3 regions of the Mesorhizobium ciceri biovar biserrulae genome follow, and region 1 is predicted to be linked to each of the others. Evidence: riboswitches for the same ligand, from Rfam matches in the RefSeq annotation. Region 1 holds a riboswitch; each other region holds the start of a gene.
What was found. A riboswitch is a leader RNA that binds a small molecule or an ion and turns the genes downstream of it on or off. The one in region 1 is predicted to bind cobalamin.
Positions count from the first base shown of each region.

Region 2: another riboswitch for cobalamin. It lies ahead of A4R29_RS10255 (ABC transporter ATP-binding protein); the one in region 1 lies ahead of A4R29_RS16880 (CbtB domain-containing protein).
Region 3: another riboswitch for cobalamin. It lies ahead of metE (5-methyltetrahydropteroyltriglutamate--homocysteine S-methyltransferase); the one in region 1 lies ahead of A4R29_RS16880 (CbtB domain-containing protein).

Region 1 covers NZ_CP015064.1:3,609,352-3,613,716, reverse strand. Annotated here, with positions in the region: gene A4R29_RS16890 (heparan-alpha-glucosaminide N-acetyltransferase) at 1-355, opposite strand, end outside; gene A4R29_RS16885 (MFS transporter) at 579-1,778, shown strand; cobalamin riboswitch at 1,835-2,039, shown strand; gene A4R29_RS16880 (CbtB domain-containing protein) at 2,076-2,255, shown strand; gene A4R29_RS16875 (CbtA family protein) at 2,271-3,041, shown strand; gene cobU (bifunctional adenosylcobinamide kinase/adenosylcobinamide-phosphate guanylyltransferase) at 3,034-3,549, shown strand; gene cobO (cob(I)yrinic acid a,c-diamide adenosyltransferase) at 3,551-4,165, shown strand; gene cbiB (adenosylcobinamide-phosphate synthase CbiB) at 4,202-4,365, opposite strand, start outside.
Region 2 covers NZ_CP015064.1:2,264,793-2,269,157, forward strand. Annotated here, with positions in the region: gene A4R29_RS10240 (D-arabinono-1,4-lactone oxidase) at 1-23, shown strand, start outside; gene A4R29_RS10245 (alanine racemase) at 23-1,162, shown strand; gene A4R29_RS10250 (AraC family transcriptional regulator) at 1,168-2,001, opposite strand; cobalamin riboswitch at 2,237-2,443, shown strand; partial or broken gene A4R29_RS10255 (ABC transporter ATP-binding protein) at 2,609-3,395, shown strand; gene A4R29_RS10260 (ABC transporter substrate-binding protein) at 3,445-4,365, shown strand, end outside.
Region 3 covers NZ_CP015064.1:1,193,089-1,197,453, forward strand. Annotated here, with positions in the region: gene metE (5-methyltetrahydropteroyltriglutamate--homocysteine S-methyltransferase) at 1-1,592, opposite strand, end outside; cobalamin riboswitch at 1,708-1,907, opposite strand; gene A4R29_RS05255 (adenosine kinase) at 2,301-3,293, opposite strand; gene metK (methionine adenosyltransferase) at 3,401-4,365, opposite strand, start outside.

The sequences.
Region 1 (4,365 bases):
TGCCGAAGAAGATGAAGCCGTCCGGAGTGGCGATGCGGGTGACGACCGAAATCGCGATCGCGGCTCCGGCGACCATGGCGAACCGCTTCCAAAAGCCGTTCCAGCGGATTTGTCGGCCGTGGGCGAGATACAGGCTGACGCCGACCAGGAACAGGAAGGTCGAGGCGATGCAGCGCGCGTAAATCTTCCACCAGCCGAAGGCGGTCAGGCCGGGATCGGTGTAGCCGAAGAACTCCAGATCCCAGGTGAAATGGTAGCTTGCCATGGCGATCAGCGCGATGCCGCGCACGATGTCGATGGCGACGATGCGCTTTGGTCGATCCTGAACGGGCGCGGTCGGCGTTTGGATGCTCATGGTCTCGCATTCTGATTCAGCCCCGCTGGAGGACTATCACGGTTGCCCAGGACAAAAGAAGACCGGCAACCCTGCCGATAACGCCGGATCAGCCGCGGCATTGGGCCAGTGCCGGAAAGCCTTTGGCCGGCTTCGCTTTTGCCGGATGCACGTCGGTTTCCTCTTATTGGCGCTGAGGTCGCCACGGCAGATTTGACCCGGTGAATCTGCTTCGGGGAAAGCAATGTCCACCCATGTGCGCCATCCGATCTGGCTACCGGCCCTCAAGGCCGCGGACGCGCGCACCTTCGCTTCGCTCTATGCGGTCGAATCCTTCGCCCGCGCCACGGTGTCGAGCGTCATCCCGATCCAGGCTTACGAGATCCTGCACAACGAGCAGATCGTCTCGATCCTCTACACCGTCGTGGCGATGCTCGGCCTGTCGGTGACATTGTTCATGCCGATGCTGATCCGCCGTTTCGCCCGGCGCTGGGTCTACACGGCGGGCGCCTGCCTGCTGGCCATCGGCTCGCTGTTCTTCGTCACCGACACGCTTGCCGGGCAACTGGCCGGCATGCTGTGCCGGGTGATGGGCGCCAGCGCGCTGTCGATCACGCTCAACCTCTACATCATGGACCACATCCGCAAGACCGACTTCATGCAGGCCGAATCGCTGCGCATGGCGTGGTCGATGCTGGCCTGGACCGGTGGGCCGACGCTCGGCATCTTCCTCTACACGCGCTTCGGCGTCTATGCCGCGCATGGCGCGGTGGCCGTGTTCGCGTTAGCCTTGCTGGCATTGTTCTGGACCTACCGGCTCGGCGACAACCCGTCGATCCGTCCCGGCAAGACGCGACCAGCCAATCCGCTCGCCAATATCGGCCGCTTCATCGCCCAGCCCAGGCTCAGGCTGGCCTGGCTGATCGCGTTTGGGCGCTCCTGTTTCTGGACGACGTTCTTCGTCTATGGGCCGCTGTTCATGGTCATTACGGGTGAGGGCAAGCTGGCGGGCGGCCTGCTGGTTTCGGCCGGCAACGCGCTTTTGTTCATGGCGATTTTCTGGGGCAAGGCGGGAAAGCGCTTTGGCGGCCGCAGGACCATGACATTTGCCTATTTCGCCATGTCGGTCGCGCTTCTGGCGGCGGGCTTCGTCGGCGAAACCGTGCCGCTGCTCACCGGCGCCTTCCTGCTCTGCGGCGCCTTCTTCACCATTGCACTCGACGCGCTCGGCTCGACCGCCTTCATGCGCTCGGTGCGCTCCTATGAAAGATCGCAGATGGCGGCGGTCTATCGCACCTATCTCGACTTTTCCGAGCTGACGCCGCCGCTGGTCTATTCGGTGGTGCTGGCCTTCTTCGGCCTGGGCTCGGTGTTCGTCACGCTCGGCCTGCTGGCGGCGGTCTGCGGCTTCGTGACGTGGCGCTATCTGCCGAAATCGCTTTGACCTTCATGGCGCATTCGCAACGGTCGCCGGCGGAATTTGGTTTGCCGGACGCGAGGATTCTGCCTATAGTCGCCGGTGTCGCCGGTTCCATTTTGGAGCCAAGAGGGAATGCGGTAAGGGCGGATTTCGCCCAATGCCGTGGCTGCCCCCGCAACTGTGTGCGGTAGTCCTCTCCATATGCCACTGAAGATTTTTCTTCGGGAAGGTGGGGAAGGACGCTGATCCGTGAGCCAGGAGACCTGCCGGCGACAGGAAACTGACTTCGATGCCCTCGGGTGGAGGGCGAAAGGACAAGACATGACTACCGCTTCCGTCTCCCTCGGCGCTTCCGTCTCCTCGCAGTCGCGCTTCATGCAGCTCGCGCTTGCCGCGCTGCTCGGCATTTTCGTGATGGGCTTTGTCGGCTTCTCGCATATCGATGCGGTCCACAATGCGGCTCACGACTATCGCCATTCGATGGCATTTCCCTGCCACTGACGAGGGGCTGACATCATGAACCTGTTTCGCAACGTCGTGTTCATCGCGGCGATCGCAGGGCTCGTGGCCGGCGTCGTTCTTGCCTGCATGCAGGCCTATGCGACCGTGCCGCTGATCCTGAAGGCGGAAGTCTACGAACAGGTGGGCGGCGGGCATCACCATGACCATGCCGCTCCGGCAGCAACGAATAGCAATGCCATGAGCACAGCCGCTCCGGCCCCTGCCGAAGCGACTGCTGCGGCGGAAGACGAGGGCTGGGCGCCGGCAGACGGTTTCGAGCGTTTCGCCTTCAGCGTGCTTGCCAACATCGTCACCGGCATCGGCTTCGGGTTGATCCTGGTCGCGGTTTCCGAATTCGCCGGCGGCATCGGTGGTTGGCGCCAGGGCGTGTTCTGGGGCCTGGCCGGCTTTGCCGTGTTCACGCTGGCACCGGGCCTCGGCCTGCCGCCGGAACTGCCGGCCATGCCGGCCGCCGATCTCACCCAGCGCCAGATCTGGTGGTGGGCAACGGTGGCGGCAACCGCTGCCGGTCTCGGCCTGATCGCGTTCCGCAAGTCGCTGCCGCTGGCGATCCTTGCCGTCCTTTTGATCGTCGCACCGCATGTTGTCGGGGCACCGCAGCCCGACAGTTACGAGACGGCGATTCCGGAAGGGCTGCATCACCAGTTCGTGGTGGCGGTGACCGTGACCAATCTGGTGTTCTGGCTGGTGCTCGGCGCGGTTGTCGGCGTGGTGCGCGGCCGCTTCACCGGCACCGCGACCAGCCTGCGCGACAGCTTTGCCTGATCGCAAGACACTGACCTTCCTCATCGGCGGTGCGCGCTCCGGCAAGAGCGCGCACGCCGAAATTTTGGCGACCGCCTTGCCGCCGCCCTGGACCTATATCGCCACGGCGCAAGCCTATGATGACGAGATGCGTGAGCGCATCGCGTTGCACCGGTCGCGGCGCGGCGAAGGCTGGACGACCATCGACGCACCGCTCGATCTCGCGGGCGCGCTTGCCGCCTTGCCGGACGATCGGCCGGTGCTTGTCGACTGCCTGACGCTGTGGCTGACCAACCATATGCTGGCCGAACACGATTTCGAGCTGGAATGCCGGCGATTGGCGCAGGTGCTGTCGCGGCCGCGCGGCCCCTGGTTCGTGGTGTCCAATGAAGTCGGACAAGGCATCGTGCCGGACAATGCACTGGCGCGCCGGTTTCGCGATGCCGCCGGCCGGCTCAACCAGCAGGTCGCGGCGATTGCCGATACGGTGCTGCTGATGGTGGCGGGGCTGCCGCTCAAGGTGAAATGATATGACCGATATCGACAATAAGGATGAAGAGCGCCACCGCGCCAAGATGGCCAAGCGCAAGGCGGTGCAGGATGCCGAGGTGGCGAGCAAGACGGTCGAGAAGGGATTGCTGATCGTCAACACCGGCCCGGGCAAAGGCAAGACCACGGCCGCCTTCGGGCTGGCGCTGCGGATGCTCGGCTACGGCAAGCGCGTCGGTGTCGTCCAGTTCATCAAGGGCAAGTGGCACACCGGCGAGAAGGACGCCTTCGCCGCCTTCGGCGACCGTGTCGTGTGGCACGCGATGGGCGAGGGGTTCACCTGGGAAACCCAGGATCTGAAGCGCGACATCGCTGCCGCCGAAGCCGCCTGGGCCAAGGTGCTCGAACTGATGGCCGATCCGTCGATCAGCCTGCTGGTGCTCGACGAATTGAACATTGCGCTGCGCTACGACTATCTCGATCTCGACAGAGTGGTTGGCGCGCTAAAAGCGCGGCGCGAGGGCCTGCATGTCGTTGTCACCGGCCGCAACGCCAAGCCGGCGCTGGTCGAGGCCGCAGACCTCGTCACCGAAATGGGCGTGACCAAGCATCATTTTTCCGCCGGCGTGAAAGCGCAGCAGGGGATCGAGTTCTGAGTGTTCCTCAACCTCCCCAGACGGGGGAGGGTGAGGTTAGGTCACAACGATGACAACGACCGAAACCAACCCGAACAGAGCGATCAGCAGATAGTCGGCGACGCGATAGAGTTTCAGCGCCTGCCTGATGTCGAGGCTGTCGGCTTCACGCCGCCCACCTTCGCCCATGAAGACGTCGTCGACCAGCACGCCGCCATAGA
Region 2 (4,365 bases), 1.3 Mb from region 1:
CCGGCCTGTTCGGCATCGAATGATGAGCACCTATTTTTCCACCCTCTCGGATGCGCTGAAGACCGCCGGCATCTTCCGACCCTGCCTGCTGCTCGACCGCGATCGGCTGGACGGAAACATTGCCCTGGTAAAAGGGAGGCTGGATCCCGGCCTGGCCGTGCGGCTGGTCGACAAATCGCTCGCCTGCCTGCCGCTGCTTGCGCATATAGGCAAGGCGCTTCGCCATGAGCGCTTCATGACCTTCCACCCGCCGATCAGCGAGGCGGTGCTGAAGGCGTTTCCGGATGCCGATCTGCTCTACGGCAAGCCGATGCCGATCGGTGCGGCAAGGGCTGCGCTGGTGAAGGGTGATGCCGACTGGTCGCGTGTCTGCTGGCTGATCGACAGCGAGGAGAGACTGGCGGAATACGGTGCTCTCGCTGACGAACTCGGCATCGGCCTGCGCATCGCTTTCGAGATCGATGTCGGGCTGCATCGCGGCGGCTTTGCTGATCCCGCGGCCTTGTCGAAGGCGTTGAGCGCGTTGCCGGCCCGGCTGCATTGCGAAGGCGTCATGGCCTACGAGGCGCATGCGCCTCTCATTCCCGGCCTTTTCGGCGGACCGGCAAAGGCATTGGCGGAGGCGTCGGCGCAGGCTGCGGCGTTCGTCGCCTGTCTCGGCGCCGACCACCGCCGCATCCTGAACATCGGCGGCAGCAAGACCGCGCTGCTTCATCGTGGCGGCGCGGCCAATGAAGTGTCGATGGGCTCGGCCTTCGTGCTGCCCAGCGACTTCGATACGCCAGGCCTCGACGGCTTCCAGCCGGCGGCTTTCATCGCTACGCCGATCCTGAAAGTGGTCGAGCCGATGCTGCCTGGTCCGCCGGCCGTTACTCGCCTGCTGCAGGCGCTCGGCCGCTTCCCGCGCAAGGGCTGCTATCTCTATGGCGGCAAGTGGATGGCCGAGCCGGTCTTCCCCCAAGGCATGAAGACGAACGGCCTGCTCGGCCTGTCCTCCAACCAGCAATTCATGGGCTTGCCCGCCGATGCGACCGCAAGGCCAGGCGACTACGCGTTTCTAAGGCCGACGCAGAGCGAGGCCGTGCTGCAGCAATTCGGGTCGATCGCCGTGTTTTCCGGCGGAAAGGTCATCGATCGCTGGCCGGCGCTGCCGATGGCGTGATCGAGCTACGCCTTCACCGGTACCCAGATCTCCAGCCCGCCATTGCCGCTGTGGGCATCGAACTCCGGTCCATAGCGCTCGAATTCCGGTGCATCCGCGATTTCGTGACCGGAGGCGGGCAGCCAGCTGTTCCAGATCGTGTTGATCGTCCGGCGGATGGATGAGATGTGCTCGCGGTGCGAGAACACCGCATATTTCTGCGCCGGCACCCGCACCCGATAGAAGTCCTTCGGCAGATCCGCAAAGCCGGACACTTCGACGCCGACGACATAGTCGAAATTGCCCGCGTCGTCGCCGTTAAGGCAGACGCCGTAGAAAACGCCTGAGATCTCGCCGGGGATGTTGCCGATATAGGGTGCAAAACGCTGCCACTGCATCGGAATCCCGGCGCTGGTTTCACAGCTGTAGCGTTCGCCGAGGCCGGCGATCAGGAACGGCCGGCTGGTCTCGAAGCGCGGTGGTTCGAGATTGGTGAGGAAGGACTGGCCCATCAGGATCGGCTCCACGAGGTCGAGGTTGTTGGTCGAGCCTTGCGCGCGCACCAGTTCCGGCGTGGTGCCGAACTGATCGCGGAAGGCACGGGTGAACGCCTCATGCGAGTTGTAGCCGGCGTCGAGCGCGACGACGAGGATGTCGGGCGCTCCGCCGGCCAGCTTGCGCGCCGCCTCGGTCAGCCGGCGTGAGCGCATGTAACCCATCACCGAGCGGCCGGTTGCGGCGCCGAAGGCGCGCGTCACATGAAAACGCGACACGCCGCTGCTTTGCGCGACATCGTCAAGCGAGATCGCCTGCGGCAGATGGCTCTCGACGAACCACAGCGCTTTCTCGGTCGGGTTCATGGGGCTCCTTTTCGCATTGGCCGGATCATCTTGGCGTTTCCTGGCGCGGCCAGTTTGATCGAAATTGCGCATCCCGTGCAATCTGCGCCGATCCCATGGGCTTTCGCTTGACAGCGGGCCGCGTCATCTCCTAAGAATGTTATGTTATTACATAAAGTGAGCGTGCAATGCCTGTTTCCCTTAGCTGGCCCACCACTTCGTCCGAGAAATCCATTGCGAAGAGTTTGGTGGAAATCTACGCTGAAGTGGTGATGGTCCCCGAGCCGAAAGGCGAGGGGTGAAAAGGGAACACGGTGAGGCCTGTTCAGGTCGAGGCCGTGGCTGCCCCCGCAACTGTAAGCGGCGAGCAAAATCCGTGAATGCCACTGGCCGGCAAGGCTGGGAAGGCAGGATGGCGCAACGACCCGCGAGCCAGGAGACCTGCCATCACTGAGTTGACCGGACGGGGTGTGCCGGGAGGAAACGCGAGTCCCGGTCTTGTTGGCCGGTTCGCCAGCTTCCTTCCGTCGCCAGTTTTGGAAAGTGACGGAAAGTTGGACGGCTCCATCGATCATCGCATCACCATGCGCACGCTTTGCCGTCCCCGCAATCCGGCGGGCTGCAGCCGATGAGCGCAGCGCTTCTCGAAGCCCATGACCTCTGTGCCATGGCGAATGGGCGGAATCTGGTCCAGGCGGTCAGCTTCTCGGTGGCCGCTGGCGATCGCCTTGCCATCATCGGTCCCAACGGCGCCGGCAAGACGACGTTGCTGCGCATGCTGTCGGGCATGATGCGGCCAAGTTCCGGCGAGGTGAAGCTTGGCGGGCGACGGCTCGATGGGATTTCTGTCGCCGAGCGGGCACTGCATATCGCCGTGGTCGGCCAGACCGACCAGCCCGATCCGCGGCTGGCGGTGATCGATTATGTCGAGCTTGGCCGGGTCCCGCATGCCGGGCTGCGGCGCAGGCGCGAGGAACGCGATATCGTCGTCGACGCGCTGCGCCGGACCGGCCTGCTGCCGCTGCTTGGCCGCACCATCGGCTCGCTGTCGGGCGGCGAGCGCCAGCGCGCCCAACTGGCGCGCCATCGCCCAGCAGCCCAAAATCCTGTTCCTCGACGAACCGACCAACCATCTGGACCCGCGCGCCCGCGGCGAACTGCTCGACCTCGTGGCAGGCTTTGAGATGACGGTGATCGCGGTGCTGCACGATCTGGCGCTGGTAGCACCCTTCGCCACCAGGGTGGCGGTAATGAACCATGCCCGCCTGCAAGCGCTCGCCGCACCGCGCGAAGCGCTGGCCCAACAGCTGATCCGCGAGATTTTCGGCATCGATGTGCTGCGCCTGCGCCATCCGACCGAGGATCGAGAGTTGACGGTGTTCGAGGTTCCGAACCGTGCCGCGCCGCCGTCGTGATTGAAGCCGTTCCATAGTCGACCCGATCCCACCCACAAGGAGCATACCCGTGAAACGCCTCGCTTTTTCGCTTGCCGTCTCGCTGCTGACCTCGACCGCCTTCGCCTTCCCGGTAACCGTCGACAGCTGCGGCAAGCCGCTGACCTTCGACGCGCCGCCGAAGCGCGCTGTCATCCACGATCTGAACATGGCCGAGATGGCTTTCGCGCTGAAATTGCAGCCGTCAATCGTCGGCCTGACGGGCATCACCGGATGGTACAAGGTCGGTTCCGAATTCAAGGCAGAGCAGGGTTCGATCCCGGAGCTGGCGCCGAAATATCCGACGCTCGAAAACCTCGTGGCCGTGGAGCCGGATTTCTTCTTCGCCGGCTGGTACTACGGCATGAAGCCGGGTGGCGAGGTGACGCCCGACACGCTTGCCCCGCACGGAATCAAGACGCTGGTTCTGGCGGAAAGCTGCGTCCATCTCGACAAGAGCCGCCCCGCCGCCTCGATGAACCTGCTCTATGGCGACGTCGAAAAGCTGGGCAAGATCTTCGGCAAGGAGACAGAGGCTGAAAAGCTTGTCTCTGGCTGGAAGGCGCAGCTCGCCGACATCACCGCCAAGGTCGGCAGCGCCAAGGGCACGCGGGTGTTCCTCTACGATTCCGGCGAGGACAAGCCGTTCACCGCAGGCAAGTTCGCCATCCCCAGCGCCATGATCACTGCCGCCGGCGGCGACAACATCATGGCTGACATGGACACCAGCTGGGGCAACACGGATTGGGAAACGGTGGCGTCGCGCAATCCGCAATTCCTCATCCTGCTCGATTACCAGGACGGTGGCGGCTACAGGAAGCTGCTCGATTTCCTGAAAGCGCATCCGGCCATGAAGGAGACAGACGCGGTCAAGAACGAGCGCTTCGTCGCCCTCCGCTACGCCGAGCTGACGCCCGGACCCGCCAACATCGAAGCGATCGACAAGATCGCC
Region 3 (4,365 bases), 2.4 Mb from region 1:
TAACTTTGCACCCAGCCATGCTGGGTGAAGGCGAGGCCGGACAACTGCTCGCCAAAATGCTGCACCATGTCGTTTCGTTCGAACTCGCCATGTACCAGCACGTCGAGCCCGATCTCCTCCTGCCAACGGACGGCCCACTCAGTCTCCTTCTTCAGGAAGGTCTGATAGTCGATATAGCTCAGCCGACCCTTCGCATGAGCGGAGCGTGCCCTGCGCACCTCGGGCGTCTGCGGGAAGGACCCGATGGTCGTCGTCGGGAACAACGGCAGGGCGAGCGTGTCAGCCTGGACTCTCGAGCGCTTGGCAAATGCGCTCTTTCGTTGCTTCATGGCGCCGTCAATGCTGCTGACTCGCCCGCGGACGAGCGGATCATGGGCCTTTGTCGACATTGCGCGCGCGGCGGCCGCCTCATCAGAAGCCTTCAGCCCGCCTGTTACGGCCTCCCAGCCTTCGGACAAGGCTTGGGCCAGCACGAGCAGCTCTTCAGTCTTCTGGGCGGCGAATGCCAGCCACGAACGGACGTCTACATCGAGCGCGGTCTCCATCCGCAGGTCCATCGGCACGTGAAGCAGCGAGCAGGAAGGCGCAATTTCGACGCGGTCCAGCGGCCAACCGGCGATGACCGGCTTGATGCGGTCGAGAATGGCGGTCAGGTTCGCGCGCCAGACATTGCGGCCATCAATCAGGCCAAGTGAGAGCACCAGATCCTTCGGTGCGAGCCGACCAATCGTCTCCAATTGCTCGGGAGCGCGCACGAGGTCGAGATGCAGGCCCGCCAGGCGCAGCGAAAGCGCGGTCTCGAGATTGTCTCCCAGCGGCCCGAAATAGGTAGCCAGCATAATTTTCAACTTGGGCGCGGCTTTCGACAGCTGCCCGTAGGTGAATTCGAAGGCAGCTCTTTCGTTCGGGTTGAGATCGAGCACAAGCGCCGGCTCGTCAATTTGCACCCAGTCGGCCCCCGAGAGCTCCAGCCTCTGCAGCAGTTGCTCGTAGACGGGCAGCAGCCGCGGTAGCAGCGCTATGGGATTAAAGCCCTGATCGGGAGACTTCGCCAGCTTGAGGAAGGTCACCGGTCCAAGGATGACCGGGCGTGTATGGATGCCGAGCTCTTTTGCCTCCAGAAAGTGATCGACTGGTTTGGTTGACGAGAGGGCGAATGTCTGATCGTCGCCCAGCTCCGGCACGATGTAGTGGTAGTTCGTGTCGAACCATTTGGTCATTTCCATCGCGGTTACGCGCTGCCCCTGAACTGCATGCCCGTGACTGGCCTGTCCGCAACCCGCGGTATCGCCTTGCGTGCCGCGCGCCATCGCGAAGTAGATGTCGAGCGGGACCTCGCCGCCCGTCCAGCCGTAACGAGCTGGCACGGCGCCGACCATTGCCGCGGTGTCGAGCACATGGTCATAAAGTGAGAAATCGTTCGACGGGATTTTCGACACGCCGCGGTCGTGCTGCTCGCTCCAACTGGCGGCACGCAGTGCCTTCGCCGTCGCCAGAAGGTTGGCAGCAGACGATTTTCCGGACCAGTAGCTTTCGAGCGCGAATTTCAGTTCTCGCCGGCGACCGATACGCGGCACGCCAAGCGTTGCTATGGGAACTTGCCGGGAGACATTCATTCCATACCCCGATGGTTGGGGCGGGGACAAGGAAGGCGCTAGCAGGCCGGCATCGACGCCGAGCTGCCGCGGCCACCAGACACCCCGCCTGTGGACGTTGTTTACCGAGGCAGGTCTCCTGGCTCGCGGGTCACAGCCTCTGCCCCGTCTTCCCGGGGCAGTTCGCCCCAGTGACATTGATGGGTTTGGCTCGCCGCTTACAGTTGCGGGGCAGCGCCGGCATTGCACCGGCTTCCCACTTAGCTCCGCTACGGCAACACCTTGCGGAGAACCACGACATGCGGACAATCGCAGTAGCCCACTTTCTTGTCAATGCCGTATAAAGAAATGTTTATGTCTTTATGTGAATTGTTAGCCTGCGGCGTGCTTCCAAATTCCATGTCGCCGTCGAGCTGAGCCTTCTGCGCGACTCTCCGGTGTGTGCAGACTGTGGCTGGCCCCTCGGGCGATCTGCCTTTTGTACGATCCCGTCTCAAAACGATTTCATCAAAAACGGCGCGTGTTGGCATTCATGATGGGGCGGTAGTACTGGACCGAAGTGCGACAACGTTCCTCAGCCTCAACAATTAGAAATTGGGAGAAAAACCGGCATCCTTCTCGAACTGGTACGCGTTCGATTTAAACGCGCTTGTCTGGACAGCCTGCACAACGGGAAGGTGGGCAATACGTGGCCGAAAAGCTGCCCTACAACAGCCCCGCCTGCTCAGCCTCGCGGCGCAGATTCTGCCGGGGCCTCGGGCCGATCTGCTGGATCACCAATCCGGCGGCCAGCGAGCCAAGGTCGCCGCAGGTCTGCAGATCGCGGCCTTGCGTGTAGCCATGCAAGAAGCCGGCAGCATAGAGATCGCCGGCACCCGTTGTGTCGACCAGTTCATTGATGGCGGTCGCCTTGATCACCACGGTCTCGTCGCCGCGCACGATCACCGAACCTTTTTCCGAGCGGGTCACGGCGGCGATGCGGCAATCCTTGCGGATCTGCGCCAGCGCCTCGTCGAACGAGGATGTCTGGTAGAGCGATTTGATCTCGTGGCTGTTGGCAAAGACGATGTCGACCGTGCCCGAACGCATCAGCTCGAGGAATTCGTCGCGGTAGCGGTCGACGCAGAACGAATCCGACAGGGTCATCGACACTTCGCGGCCCGCCGCGTGCGCCAGCTTTGCCGTCTGCCGGATCGCCTCCTTGGCGCGCGGCGGATCCCACAGATAGCCTTCGAAATAGGTGACCTTGGCGCCCGAGGCCTTGTCGGCCTCGACGTCTTCCGGGCCGAGCTCGACGCAGGCGCCGAGATAGGTGTTCATCGAACGCTCGCCATCGGGGGTGACGAAGATCATCGAGCGCGCCGTCGGCGGCTCGCCCTTGAGCGGCTTGGTGTCGAAGGCAACACCCTGGGCATGGATGTCATGGGCATAGATTTCGCCGAGCGGATCGTTGGACACCTTGCCGAAGAAGGCGGCACGGCCGCCGAAACTGGCGACACCGGCTGCGGTGTTGCCGGCGCTGCCGCCGGACGCTTCGATCGCCGGCCCCATGCGGCTGTAGAGCAGTTCGGCGCGCCTTGTGTCGATCAGGTTCATCGCGCCCTTGATGATGCCGTTCGTCTCCAGGAACGCCTCGTCGCACTGGGCGATGATGTCGACAATGGCATTACCGATACAAAGCACGTCATAGCTCGGCATCAAAATCTCCGCCAAACACCCGAGCCGGCTTCTTGCCACGCCTTAGCGGGTGTTTCTTACGAGTGTGGAATGGGTCGCCCTATGCCGACGGATCCGATAACCGTGCATCACGCAGCTGCCGGTCCTGCCTCTCGCAACAGCTCGTCAGCTCTGTCCGTCTTTTCCCAGGTGAACTCCGGCTCTTCGCGGCCGAAGTGTCCGTATGTCGCGGTCTTGCGGTAAATCGGCCGTAAGAGATCAAGCGCCTTGATGATGCCTTTCGGCCGGAGATCGAAAAGCTCAAGGACGGCGCGCTCGATCCTTTTTTCATCAACCTTTGCGGTTCCGAATGTATTGACGAGGACTGACACCGGTGCGGCGACACCGATCGCATAAGCAAGCTGAACCTCGCACACCTCCGCAAGGCCGCTGGCAACGACGTTTTTTGCGACGTACCGCGCCGCATAGGCAGCAGATCGATCGACCTTCGACGGATCCTTGCCCGAAAAGGCGCCACCGCCGTGACGCCCCATCCCGCCGTAGGTATCGACGATGATCTTGCGTCCGGTGAGCCCGCAGTCGCCGCGCGGCCCACCGACCACGAACCGGCCTGTTGGATTGACCAGGAACCTTATCCTCGTCGTATCCAGGTCGTCGTGAGGCAAGACCGGCCTTATGATCTCCTCAATGACGCCTTCGCGGACCGTGGCTTGTGAGACCTCCTCGTCATGCTGCGTCGACAGGACTATGGTATCAAGCGCTACCGGGCGCAAACCCTCATAGCGGACGGAGACTTGAGATTTAACGTCCGGGCGAAGCCAGCCAAGGCGTCCGGTTTGGCGCACCTCTGCCTGTTTTTTTGTCAAATCGTGAGCAAGTTGGATTGGCAACGGCATCAATGTTTCGGTCTCGTTGCACGCGTACCCGAACATGAGGCCCTGATCCCCTGCTCCCTGATCGAGATCCTGCCCTCGTCCCTCGTCGACGCCCTGGCTGATGTCGGGCGACTGCTCGGTCAAGGCCAAAATCACGGCGCAACGACGGCCGTCAAAGCCGATCGCATCGTCGTCATATCCAATGTCCAAAATGATAT